DNA from 3 places in the Paenibacillus sp. EPM92 genome. Region 3 is predicted to be linked to each of the others. Evidence: riboswitches for the same ligand, from Rfam matches in the RefSeq annotation. Region 3 holds a riboswitch; each other region holds the start of a gene.
What was found. Region 3 has a riboswitch for cyclic di-GMP ahead of JMF85_RS03745 (HD-GYP domain-containing protein). Riboswitches for the same ligand answer to the same signal wherever they lie in the genome.

Region 1 (4,077 bases), on a different contig from region 3:
AAAACCCACTCTCCGATCGGATTGATCAGCCCCGTCTCTTCAGCCAGAGGAATAAAATCGGTCGGAGGAATCCAGCCGCGTTCCGCATGTCTCCAGCGAATCAAGGCTTCCAGCCCGCTGAACGTTCCTGACCTTACATTCATTCTGGGCTGATAGTAAAGCTCGAATTCGCCATGATCCAACGCTTTACGCATCATGGTTTCCAGCGTCATTTGATTGCAGGAAGCCTCATCCATTTCGGACGTATAAAATTGATACATGTTCTTGCCCTTGTCTTTGGCGGCATACATCGCTTGATCGGCATTCTTAAGAAGCGTTTCCTGATCTTCCCCGTCGTCCGGATACATGCTGATTCCGATACTGGGGGTGATGAACACTTCGTGACCGCTAATCAGGATAGGAGCGGTAAACAGATCAAGCATGCTTTGCGCGGCTTGGGCGGCTTGTTCACGGGTCATGTTCGGGAATACCGCAGTAAATTCGTCTCCGCCCATACGAGAGAGGAAATCATTGCTTTCGATGCTGCCTTTCAGCCTTTCCGCGACTTGCTGCAGCAGAAGGTCGCCGTTCCGATGTCCAAGGGTATCGTTAATCACTTTAAAACGATCAAAATCAATAAAAAGGATGGCTGCCGTCTGCCCGTTACGTTTACTCTGCTCTAACGAAACTTCCAATTCCTGATTGAACAGCACCCGGTTGGGAAGGCCTGTTAAATGGTCGTAATAGGCAAGATGCTGAATTTCACGAAACATGTAGTGAAGTCTCTCGGCCATGATCCGGTAATTCGCAATGAGAATCGTAATTTCGGTCAATAGGCTGCTGGGCCAATGAACGGCGTTTTTCTCCAATATTTTATTGGGTAAGTCCGTTGTCGTATGCGCTAACCGAATGATCGGCCTTACGATCGAACGGCTGATGAAGAAGGACGTAATGATTGCGATCAGTCCGCAAATCAACAGGATCGTAAGTGTTTTGATATAGGACTTGTACAATCCGTTCTGATAAGGCGCAAACGACGATTCCACGATGACGGTCCAGTCCCCAAGGCCTGATAACGGCGTGATCTTGATGTATGACGAGTTTCCCCACCGTTTCATCGGATTTTTGATATTTTTGGGGAGCCAATAGTAGAAGCCGTCCTTCAAGTCGTGAATCTCGCCGTCTTTTTTCCAGTCATATTCCTGCATAACGGCATTCGCGGAACGGGTACTGGCGATCACGTGCCGGTTGCGGTCCACGATGGTAACATGGATGTTCGTATATGTTGTGAGTGCTTGAATTCTTTGGCTAATATAACCGAGATCCAGGGCCCCGCCGGCAATGCCCTGGAACTGCCGGCCGCTCATGATCGGAGCGCTGATATTTACGACGGGTTCGGACACGCCGCCTCTTCCAGCGAAAACATCGGAAATGACAAGCTGTAAGCTTTCTTTGTTTTGTATAAAGTACAGCCTGTCCGAGAAGTTCAAACCGAGCGTAGGTTGGCCGTTCATATTATGTAAGGGATAGAAGGTTACGGTTGTTCCTGCAGCATTGGTGATGAACATATTATGAAAATCAGGAAAAATTTGTTTAAAATGAGCAGTAAGCCTCTGCAGAGCCTCTGCATCGTTCAGATCAGTTTCAGCCGCGAGATTGGAAAATTGCTCGACAGCCGACACATGAACGTTTCTCCAGTTGCTGATATCGTTCTCAATGATTTCCGATTGGCGTTCCGCCGCTTCCTGAATCGCCGCATCGGTTTTCTTAATCTCCTCTCGGCTCACCATGATCATGACAAGCAGCAGGGGAAAGACGATTAAGGCGACAAAAATGTTAAAAAGAATATCGTACAAAGAACGGGACGTTTTTTTGGAGGTTCGACCGGTCCCCATGGGAGCCCTCAAATAAGTGAGGATAAGGCTTGCAATCAAAGCATTTAAAATACTGTTGACAGCATCCTTAAGCATAACTGTCAACGTAGCCGTAGCGTCCATCTGCAATCCATAATGATAGGATAACCAGATCATCGGCATGCCCAGCAGGATCCAGAACAACGCGACCAGGAAGACGAAGTTGCTGATCTTCTGCCGGTAGAAGAGGCCGACGAATATCGTCTCTGCAATAAAGACCAGCATAGCATACGGATGATTCCATAAAATTAAGGTAGCGCTGCTTGCGAGAATAGACCCGATCAATCCCCATTTAAATCCATAGAGCTTCATGATGAGCCATACAAAGATGCTGCCGAATATAAAGTCGACTCCATAAAATAGAGACAGGTTCATGATGTTTCCCAAACAAGCTAAGACCAGCAACAGGACCAGGTAAAAGAATGAAACGACAGGTGAAGAAGTTCTTGTAAACAAAATAGCTGCTCCCATCCACGATAGTTTTGATCCATACCTTGTGAATGACAAACCGCCCACTAAGCAAAAAACACTACCGAAAGGTAGTGTCTTAAATTGCAACCCAGCCATCATCGCAGAAACTGCGGAAGACCTGTGGCTTTGCGTCCCCGCCTTTCGAACGAGTTTGCCGTAGGTATTTAGTTCTATATCATTTAAAAATAAACGATCTGTCGTATTTTGTCAAAAATATTTGAAGATTTTCACGATTTTTGCTAGTTACCCCTCAAATTTGCAAGTGAAGCAGAATACTATAGAAGATCCGGCTGATCCACCTCCAAATCGCGCATCGGGTTTCCAATAAAGGAGGAGAAGTTTCATGTTTAAACGATTTGACAAGTTATACGGTATTGACTTAGGAACGTCAAACACGGTGATCTTCGAGCAGGGTAAAGGCATCGTGCTGAGCGAACCGTCTGTAGTCGCCTTTCATCAAAGCACCGGCGAATTGCTGGCCGTAGGCGCGGAGGCGCAAGCGATGATCGGACGAGCTCCCGCTCATGTCGACATCACCTATCCCTTGAGGAATGGCGTCATCGCCAATTTCGATCTGACCAGCAGCATGCTTCAGCATTTTATCAAAAAAATACAAGGCCGCTCGTCTTTGCTGCGAAGCTCTCAAGTATATATTTCCGTGCCTTGCGGCATTACCAATGTGCAAAAGCGGGCCGTTGAAGAAACGATCGTCCATAAGGGAGCCAAACGGGCGATTGCGGTCGAGGAACCGCTGGCTGCTGCGCTTGGGGCAGGACTTCCGATTGACGAGCCGATCGGTCATTTGGTGCTCGATATTGGCGGAGGCAGCTGTCAAGTGGCCATCTTGTCGCTCGGGGGCATTGTGGCCAGCCATACGGTGAACCGGGCAGGGATGTCTCTTGACCTAGATATTATGGATTATGTGAAACGGCAGTACAACCTGGAGATCGGGGAACGAACGGCGGAAGAAATCAAGAAACAAATCGGAACGGCCCGTGCTTCCTCCGAAGAACGTACTCTCGGCATTAAGGGGCGGGATGTGATTAACGGATTGCCCCGTTCGATCCAGTTGAGCTCCCGGGAAATATACACGGTGGTGGATGATTTCCTGCAGCTGCTGGTCGAAGCTATTCGCGCGACGTTGGAGCGGTGCCCGCCCGAGCTTGCCGGGGATGTGGTGGAGCAGGGGATTCTGCTGTGCGGAGGCGGCGCTCTGCTGGAAGGAATTGATGAACGGATCCGCGAGGAGACCGGGGTTCCCGTACATATTGCCGAGCATCCGCTTGAATGTACCGCTCTCGGCACCGGCATGATGCTCGGCGCGCACAACAGCAAGCGCGTACCGGCGTGGCGGGAGGCCAAACCGGAATCGGCGGTGCAGCAGGATGCGGGCCAGCAAGCCGAAATGTAAGGAAGCTGTGAACAGTCCATGGGGCGGCTGCCGGTCGGCGGCAAGACGATCGTCCGCATCCATGACAAGGAAATGACCTGCGTTATTCACAGGCTTATACACATTACTAACAGGCTATCTCATCTTCCTGTGCATAGGTTTTAGTACATTCATTAACATATCCACAATCGAGGTTATACACAGGTTAAAAGAGAGTCGGTTATCCCGGGCGGAAGTCGCCGGGACCGGATAGATCGAGCAAGCGACCGTTCCCGGTCTGTATCGGGGAGCGGTCGCTTGTTCGGTTCATGGCGTCTGCGGAAG
Region 2 (4,077 bases), on a different contig from region 3:
ATGAATTCCCTCGATTGCTTCTTCGTTCCGGCGTACCTGGAGGATTTCAGCCGGGTGCAGCCGTCGCTGAAACCGGCATGCGACGAGGCCGTCGGGCGTATTCTTACGCAGCTGGCCGGGAAAGCGGACCTTGAAGACGTGAGCGAAGCGCTGAATGCGATGGTCGGCCAGTATATCCGTCACATGCACGAATACGCGGCCGGCTGATAAAAGGCGTTCTTTGGCGGACCGTTATCCGACCGGTTCGGACGGAAAAACGTGCTGTTCCTTTCGATTCTTCGGTACGGTGCCTCTAGCGCAGCTGCTGCCATCGGACTGTAAGCTGAACGAAGGGGAGGCGCAGCAGGAGCGGCTGCCGCTTTCCCCGAGCCGGCTGCATTTTACCTGTGGGCATGAAATATGAGACAATACTTGCAAATGAACATTTTCACAGCAAGGGAGCCAGATGAAATGAGAAGTCGAATCCCCGTTTTTGTTCTGATCTTGCTCGCTTATTTGGGACTGAGCGCTTTCATCGGATGGAGCGGCCTGCAGTATTGGAACGTTGTCATGCCCGCAGCCCCCGACGCGTTGTTTATATTCGTGTACGTGCTGCTGGCTTTCTCGTATTTGATCGCGATGCTGGCCCGCCGCGCGATGCCGTACGCGTTGTACAAAGCGCTCAAGGTTATCGGTTCCTATGGAATTGGGCTGTTGTTCTACGCGGTTCTGCTCGTGCCGCTCGCCGATCTGACGGCCTGGCTGCTCATCTTAACGGGAACCGATGCCTCGGTTGCCGTCACCGTCGTCGGCTCCGCCGTACTGGCCGTCATGGCGGTGCTGCTGCTGGTCGGCTCCTGGAACGCGTGGAATCCTATCGTCCGCCGTTACGACATCGAGATCGTGAAGCCGGGCGGAGGGCGCAAGGAGCTGCGCATTGCCGCCGCCTCGGATCTGCACCTCGGCACGATGGTCGGCAAACGGCATCTCTCCCGGCTGACGGAGCGGGTGGCATCGCTTGCGCCGGATCTCATTCTGCTGCCGGGGGATGTGCTCGACGACAGCATAGAGCCTTTCGTACGCGAAAATATGGCTGAGGTGATGAGCGGGCTGCGCGCTCCCCTCGGCGTGTACGCCGTGCTCGGCAACCACGAATATATCGGCGGCCATATCGCCGAGTATGTGGAGCGGATGCGGGCGATCGGCATCGACGTACTGCTCGATCGCGTCGTGGAGCTCGAGGACGGTCTGTATGTCGCCGGGCGCAAAGACCACGCCGTAGAGAGCTTCACGAACGAAGGACGGCTTACCGTCGATGCGCTGCTGGAAAGCTCGAACGTGGATCGGTCCAAGCCGATTATACTGATGGATCATCAGCCGCATCAACTCGGCGCAGCCGCCGAAGCGGGCGTCGACTTGATGCTGTCCGGGCACACGCACCGCGGCCAAATGATGCCGAACCATTTGATTACACGGCGCCTTTTCGAACTAGATTGGGGTTATTTGCGCAAAGGCGTCATGCATGCGATCGTCTCCTCGGGCTTCGGTTCATGGGGACCGCCGCTGCGTATCGGAAGCCGATCCGAGCTGCTGGACATTCGAGTTACCTTCCAAGGGTAATTCATCTGAATGCAGGTATACGTCTCAAAAATGGTGACCGGATCACGATCGGCCCTGCGACTGTCTGGCTGGACACTCGCAGGGCTCCTCGTGCTGTTCGCCAGAAGATGGACACGATCGCCGCAATCGCAAACAGGGGCGGCTTTACGATTCGTCAAAATTCGGGAGGAAACGCCGGGCATCATACATCCTGCAAAAAACGCTTTCAATTTTCGACAAAGCATGCTATAAAAGAACTAGACATCACCTAAAATTTAGGCAAACCATATGAAAATATGGGACGCAAAACTACAGGGGCTACGCGCCATTCGCCGCATGCCAGCCAGTTGCCGTTTTCCGTTTATGGGGAATGAACCGATCAGCCCTCCGTAACTGAATGAGGCATCACAGCACTCGATTCGGAGGTAAGAGACATGTTTTATTTTCTTCTTTCCCTCAGTTTGTTTTTAACTCCTGTTTTCATCCTATTCTATATGGCTGTTGAAACGCTGCAGCGCAACAAGCGTGACCGGTTGAACCAATGCGCCTCACTGTTTTTCTTCTCCGCCATGCTTATGTTGTTCGGCAATTTTATGACCAGCTTATTCACGGTTCCTTTTTCGGGCAAGATAAGCTACTTGTTTATTTATCTCCCCGCGTTTGCGGCGATGTGTTTGCTCATCCGGTTTTGTGCGCTGCTGAGCGAGCGGGACCGGGCGATGAGCCGCCCCTTGTTGCTCATTCTTTGCTATGCGCCGCTCCTCTCGGGCCTATCGACCTTGCTCTTTCCGCAGTGGTCCTACATCGAGATCGCTGAGATCGGGGGATGGCGTTATCATGAGGTCAGTCCGCTGTTAATGGGGGTGACGGTCGTGACGGCCGTGTACACGATGGGGCTGTCGCTCTATTTGGTCGGCGCCGGTCTGCGCGAAGCGGCTGCTCTTCAATTGAAGCTCAAGCGCAAGCAACTGCAGATGGTGATGTGGGGGGTTGGTCTCGGAGGAGCATGGGCGGTGCTGCTTGCCTCTCATAAGCGATTTTCTATCGTGCCGGACGATCTGTGGATGCCCGATCTTAGCATGTTCGGCGTTTTGATTTATGCGTTTTTCATGCGGTATGCGATGATGAAGTATGATTTCCTGCTTTCTATCGAACGTAAGATATTGTGCGAAATGTCGCCGGTGTCGATTCTGATCGTGGACCGGAACGGTATCATCCGGGAAACCAATGCCCAGACGGAGGCGATGCTGGGACCCTTGCACCAGGAGCCGGCAATGCGCCGGCTGGATGAATGGTTGACCCCGTGCGAGGAGGACGCTGCGAAGCCGGCAGAGGATTCGCGGCGCGAAGCACTGTATAGAGGAGAATATGCGGTTCACAACAGGCAAGGCGACATCAGGTTCGTTCGCGCCGACAGCGAATTCATCTATACCGCCGGGGAGCGGTTTCAATGCGTCGCTTTATTGGATATTACGGAAACGAAGCTGGCAGAAGCGAAAAATCGGCATTTGGCGTACCACGATACATTGACGGACCTGCCGAACCGGTTTATGTTCCAGCAGCGGCTCCAAGAGTCATTATCCGCCGTCAAGCATCATCAAGGATCAATTGCCGTCATTCTTATCGGTTTGGACGGATTCAAGAAAGTGAATGATTCGCAAGGCCATCATGTCGGAGATTTGCTGCTGCAGCATGTGGCCGATATTTTGCTGAAGAGAGCGGCGCTCGACGCGACCGTCTTCCGTTTAGGCGGAGACGAGTTTGCGATGATCGTGCCGCATTCGGAGAGCCAGGCTTCTATTTACGAGCTTTGCCACGACATTTTCGAGGGATTTCAGGCGCCGTTCTTGTATAAGGATAAGTCCTATTATATTTCCGCCAGCGTGGGCGTCTCTCTCTTCCCCGAGCACGGGCAACAGGCGGAACAATTGCTGCAGTTTGCGGATTTAGCGATGTACCATGCGAAGCAATCGGGAAGGAACCGGTACGTGTTGTATGATCCTTTCATTCATCGGGAAGAGCAGGAGCGGTTCCGCATGGACGGCTGGATTCGCAAAGGGCTGAAACAAGGGGAGTTTGCGCTTCATTACCAGCCGCAGGTCGATATGGAGAGCGGGCGTGTGACCGGAGCGGAAGCCTTGATTCGCTGGCACCACCCGGAGGAGGGATTGATCCCGCCCAACGAATTTATTCCGCTGGCGGAAGAATCGGGCACGATTGTCGATATCGGCTACTGGGTGCTGGACACCGCCTGCGAGCAGCTGCGGAAGTGGATGGAAGCCGGGTATGCGCCGCTCTGCATATCGATTAATTTGTCGGCCAAGCAGTTCCTTGATCCGAAGTTTCCGGATGTGCTGGCCGATACGCTGAATCGGACCGGCATCGAGCCTTCGCTGCTCTGTCTGGAGATTACGGAGCGCACGGCGATGCTCGACAAGGGGGGCTGCGCCGACATTTGCCGGGAAATCATGTCGTTCGGCGTCAAGCTGTCGATCGATG
Region 3 (4,077 bases):
CAGCATCACGAGCGAGCCGACAATGGAGATGATGCCCGTGAAAAAGTTGGCCGAGTGCTCGGTGATCAGCCCCTTCAATACCCCGGTGTCGTTGGTCATACGGCTGATCGTTTCGCCCGTCTGGTGTTCGTCGTAGTAGGAAACAGGCAGCTTGAGCAGCTTCTGCCACAACCGGTGCCGCAGATTGGAGACGATTTGCTGGCCGATCCGGCTGAGCAAATACGTGGAAATGCCGGCTGTAACCGCCTGCGCGATGAAAGCAAGACCGATGCCGGCCATTTGCACGGCATTCAGGTTCGCGAGCGAGAAGTTATCGACTACATGCTTCGTCAGCAGGGGAATCACGAGTCCCGAGAGCGTCGTGACGAGATTGAGCGAAAGCGCCAGCGCGAGCAGCGTCTTGGACGGCTTCGTCTGTAGAATAAGCCGGACGAACGGGTTCCAGCCGGCTGTCGATGGAGAGGTTTCTTGTGTCATATAAAGGAAATTCCTCCTTCAGATCGGGTGCTGAATGGTGCGGCGCTCTTAGTTCGCCCGATGCTTCCAGTGTACCAGTGCGGCGTGAACGATATATGAACAAGGTGTGCCGTCTGTCCGGCAATCGGCAGCAGACTGTGCGCGGGCGCGGGTGGGTAAATGCTACTCCCTAGCATGCCATACTCACGGTCGAAACACAAAACGCACGAACGTGCTTCTGCTTGTCCCTGATTCTAATCTTATATTGCCATCCGCCCCTAAATGTCCCATACTAGAGTTACTTATGAAATTAAAGTGGAGGTGCTGCTTTATGCAAATAGACGTCTACTCCGATATGGTGTGCCCTTGGTGCCGGATCGGCAAGCAAAACTTAAAGGACGCTTTGGCCGCATGGTCCGGCGGCAAGGAAGCGACGATTCGCGTCCGCTCGTTCCAGCTTGATCCGTCGCTGCCGCCCGAAGGACTTCCCTTCCACGACGCGATGGGCAAAAAGATGGGCGGTCCCGCCGGGGTAGCGCAGGTGACGGAGCGCGTCACGCAAGCGGGCGCGGCGGTGGGCGTCACCTTCCGCTTCGATCGGGTGACCCGGATGCCCAGCACGCTGCTGGCGCATCGGCTCGTCGCGCTGCTGCCGGAGGATCGGCAAGCTGCGCTCGTAGACGGGATCATGAAGGCCTACTTCGAGGATGGCCAGGATATCGCGCAGCTGGAGGTGCTGCTGGCTATCGCCGCAGCCCAGGGACATGCCCCCGAAACGCTGCGCAGCCGCCTGGAGCAAGGCGAAGGCGCCGAGCGGGTGAACGCCGATCAGGAAGAAGCGGCTCGCATCGGCGTTACCGGCGTTCCCTTCTTCGTGTTCGATAACAAGTACGCGCTCTCCGGCGCTTATCCCGCTGAGCAAATGATCAAGGTGATGGAGCAAATCGTCTCCGAAGCGCAAGGCTAAGCCGTTAGCCAGGCGCAGCCGTAAAACAAAAAAGCAGCCGTCGTTCCCGAAGGGAGGCTGCTTTTTTCCGTTATGAAAATCAAATCCCTTGTTCTGGCCGGCGATGCGCTAGCCCAAAATTTTGGAGATCGCTTCGCCTACCCGATCTTTCTGAAACGGCTTCACGATAAAATCCCTCGCCCCTGCTTGAATGGCCTGCAGAACCATCCCTTGCTGCCCCATTGCCGAGCACATGATGATTTTGGCGCCAGCGTCTATGCTCTTAATGTTCTTAACGGCTTCGATCCCGTCCATATCGGGCATTGTAATATCCATCGTCACCAGATCCGGGCGAAACTTCTCATAAGCCGCAATGGCTTCTATGCCGTTCTGCGCTTCGGCCACCACCTGGTGCCCGAACTCGGTTATCATCTGCTTCAGCATCATGCGCATGAAAGCTGCGTCATCCACGATCATAATGTTAGCCATCCGTTGTCTGCTCCTTCGAAATTAAAATGAACTGCCGATCAACAGCAGCCGGCAATCATGAGCGTAGGGTTGTCGGCTAATGAAACTTCTTGTCCCGTCGTCAGGTAGCGAACGACCGGCCGCTGCATATGATCGGTGATTTTCGTCACGATCGCGTTATCGCCGGTTTGCATCCGAATTTTCGTTCCTGGCGGGTACGAGGGAACGGCTCTTACGAAAGCCTTGACCACATCCGCGTTATAGTTGATGCTGCTCGTAGCCATGATGCGTTCCATCGCATCGTGAGGAGCCGCATCCTGCACCGAGATCAGGTTCTCGTACAGATTGCACACGCCGCAAATTTGCGCATACTCGTGAAAGGTTGCCCCGGAGATGCCGCGCGGGTATCCATGGCCGTCGAGGGTTTCATGATGTTGATACGCAATATGCGCCGACAGCAGACTGAATTCGCGAATGCCGCGGATCAGGTTGAAACCGGCCTCGGGATGCCCCGTCTCTTGTTGCGCCGTCACTTTGCCGATATCGTGAAGCAAACAGCCTACCGCCAAATCGCGAAGCATCAGGTCGTTGTAACCGAGCGCCTTGCCGACCTGGAGCGCCAGCAAAGCCACGTTGACGGCATGAGCGTAAGGCTTCAGCTCTTCCGCAAGCGTTCTCGAAGGCACCGGGATGACGACCGGCCGGCTTTGAACTTCTCTGATCAGACGGCTGACGCCTGTCAGCACATTTCGGATGGGAAAAGCTTTTTTCGCCTTGACGGCGGCATAAGCCTCCTGCACGTTGTCGATGACATCCATCCAGGTGGGCATGTCCATCATTTCTTCCAAGGTGATCCCCTTGGACTCGGCGTCCTCAATGATCAATTGCTTGATGCCGACCTGGATCAGCTTCTCCAGATACCTCGGATGAATGGTGTTGTTGGCCGCAAGCAGCATGCGCCGCTTGTTGTCGTATACGGGCTGAGCCAGCATCATGGCTTGTTCGTTGTATTCGGTAATCGGGATAAATCTCATCAAGCTCACTTCCCTTTTCATCAAAGTCGATTGGTTTGTCCGATGCGCCGCCGTTGAAGTTCCTTACCGCTGCTCCTCGTTACTCGACCTTCAAAAAAGAAACTACCTCAGCCAAATATCAGGTAGTTTGTCGCGATCTAGCCTCGATGGCAGCCCAGCCGTCATAGCTTCCGCATTAGACCTGTGGCTTTGCGTCCTTATCTTTCAATAAGTTTGCCTTTACATAGGTTGTTAGAACTAATTTCCATATAAACTCTTAGCTCAGCATAGCACATACGAACTAATATTGTAAATAATGATCACTTTTTGTCGAACAAAAAAACCGCCCGAAGCGTCGGACGGTCCTGCCGTATAAAACTTATGCGTTCGCACTTTTGGTTTTTCTGCCTGGAGTCACGAATTATGTTGCGTTTCTGGCAATCGCCGGGTCAGGTATACTGCACCAAGTGGCTTACCATTTGGTCGACGAGGCTCTCGTGCACAGCGGCGTTGTTCATCAGCGGTTGGCGGGTGCGGATGAAGAAGCAGTTTTTCTTCGGGCGGTCCCGGTTCAGGCTCCGCCAGTGATGCTCCAGCTCCGCGCAGCGATCCTCCGAATCGGCAATATCGACCAGGAACACCACATGGTCGCTGTCAAGCTCGGACAGCTCCTGCACCGAAGCGACATCGAGAAAGCTCATGTTCCGGACAAGTGCCGGTGGCGTCACCTGCAGATCGTCGTAGAACAAATCTTTCATCTTCCGCATCTGCATGCCGAATACGCGAAACCCCAGACCCGAAGCGTTGACAAGCAGCACCGACTCGTCCCCGAGCCGTTTGCGCACCAGATAACGCGCATTCTCCGTCTTCACTTCGAAATAGGACAGCCAACGCTCGGCTACCGTCGATATGTCGAGCGCCCGGCTAATATCGAGCAGGCGTTCTTTCCAGGAATAACGCTTCCAGTCGAGCATGACGACCGGAGCGATGCGGGACAAGGCGCGATGCACATCATCCGTTACCGGCGGGATGAAGATGAACTCCGGCGCCTCCTCCGCTACCTTGCGCAGTCCCTCCTCCGGAGCTTCCCACCACCCGCGTTCCAGAACGAGATGGGGAGTAATGCCGAGCACGGACAGATCTCCGAGGAAGATCGGCGCCAGACAGGCGATCTTCCTTCTCGCCGACAACGCA

Region 1: another riboswitch for cyclic di-GMP. It lies ahead of JMF85_RS01615 (bifunctional diguanylate cyclase/phosphodiesterase); the one in region 3 lies ahead of JMF85_RS03745 (HD-GYP domain-containing protein).
Region 2: another riboswitch for cyclic di-GMP. It lies ahead of JMF85_RS08075 (EAL domain-containing protein); the one in region 3 lies ahead of JMF85_RS03745 (HD-GYP domain-containing protein).

What each region holds. Positions count from the first base shown of each region.
Region 1 covers NZ_BCPS01000009.1:82,142-86,218, reverse strand. Annotated here, with positions in the region: gene JMF85_RS01615 (bifunctional diguanylate cyclase/phosphodiesterase) at 1-2,267, opposite strand, end outside; cyclic di-GMP riboswitch class I at 2,443-2,529, opposite strand; gene mreB (rod shape-determining protein) at 2,707-3,774, shown strand; gene JMF85_RS01605 (LLM class flavin-dependent oxidoreductase) at 4,060-4,077, opposite strand, start outside.
Region 2 covers NZ_BCPS01000043.1:54,384-58,460, forward strand. Annotated here, with positions in the region: gene JMF85_RS08060 (hypothetical protein) at 1-207, shown strand, start outside; gene JMF85_RS08065 (hypothetical protein) at 221-403, shown strand; gene JMF85_RS08070 (metallophosphoesterase) at 451-1,599, shown strand; cyclic di-GMP riboswitch class I at 1,847-1,933, shown strand; gene JMF85_RS08075 (EAL domain-containing protein) at 2,013-4,077, shown strand, end outside.
Region 3 covers NZ_BCPS01000023.1:16,353-20,429, forward strand. Annotated here, with positions in the region: gene JMF85_RS03730 (ABC transporter ATP-binding protein) at 1-477, opposite strand, end outside; gene JMF85_RS03735 (DsbA family oxidoreductase) at 788-1,423, shown strand; gene JMF85_RS03740 (response regulator) at 1,532-1,891, opposite strand; gene JMF85_RS03745 (HD-GYP domain-containing protein) at 1,930-2,904, opposite strand; cyclic di-GMP riboswitch class I at 3,050-3,132, opposite strand; gene JMF85_RS03750 (AraC family transcriptional regulator) at 3,333-4,077, opposite strand, start outside.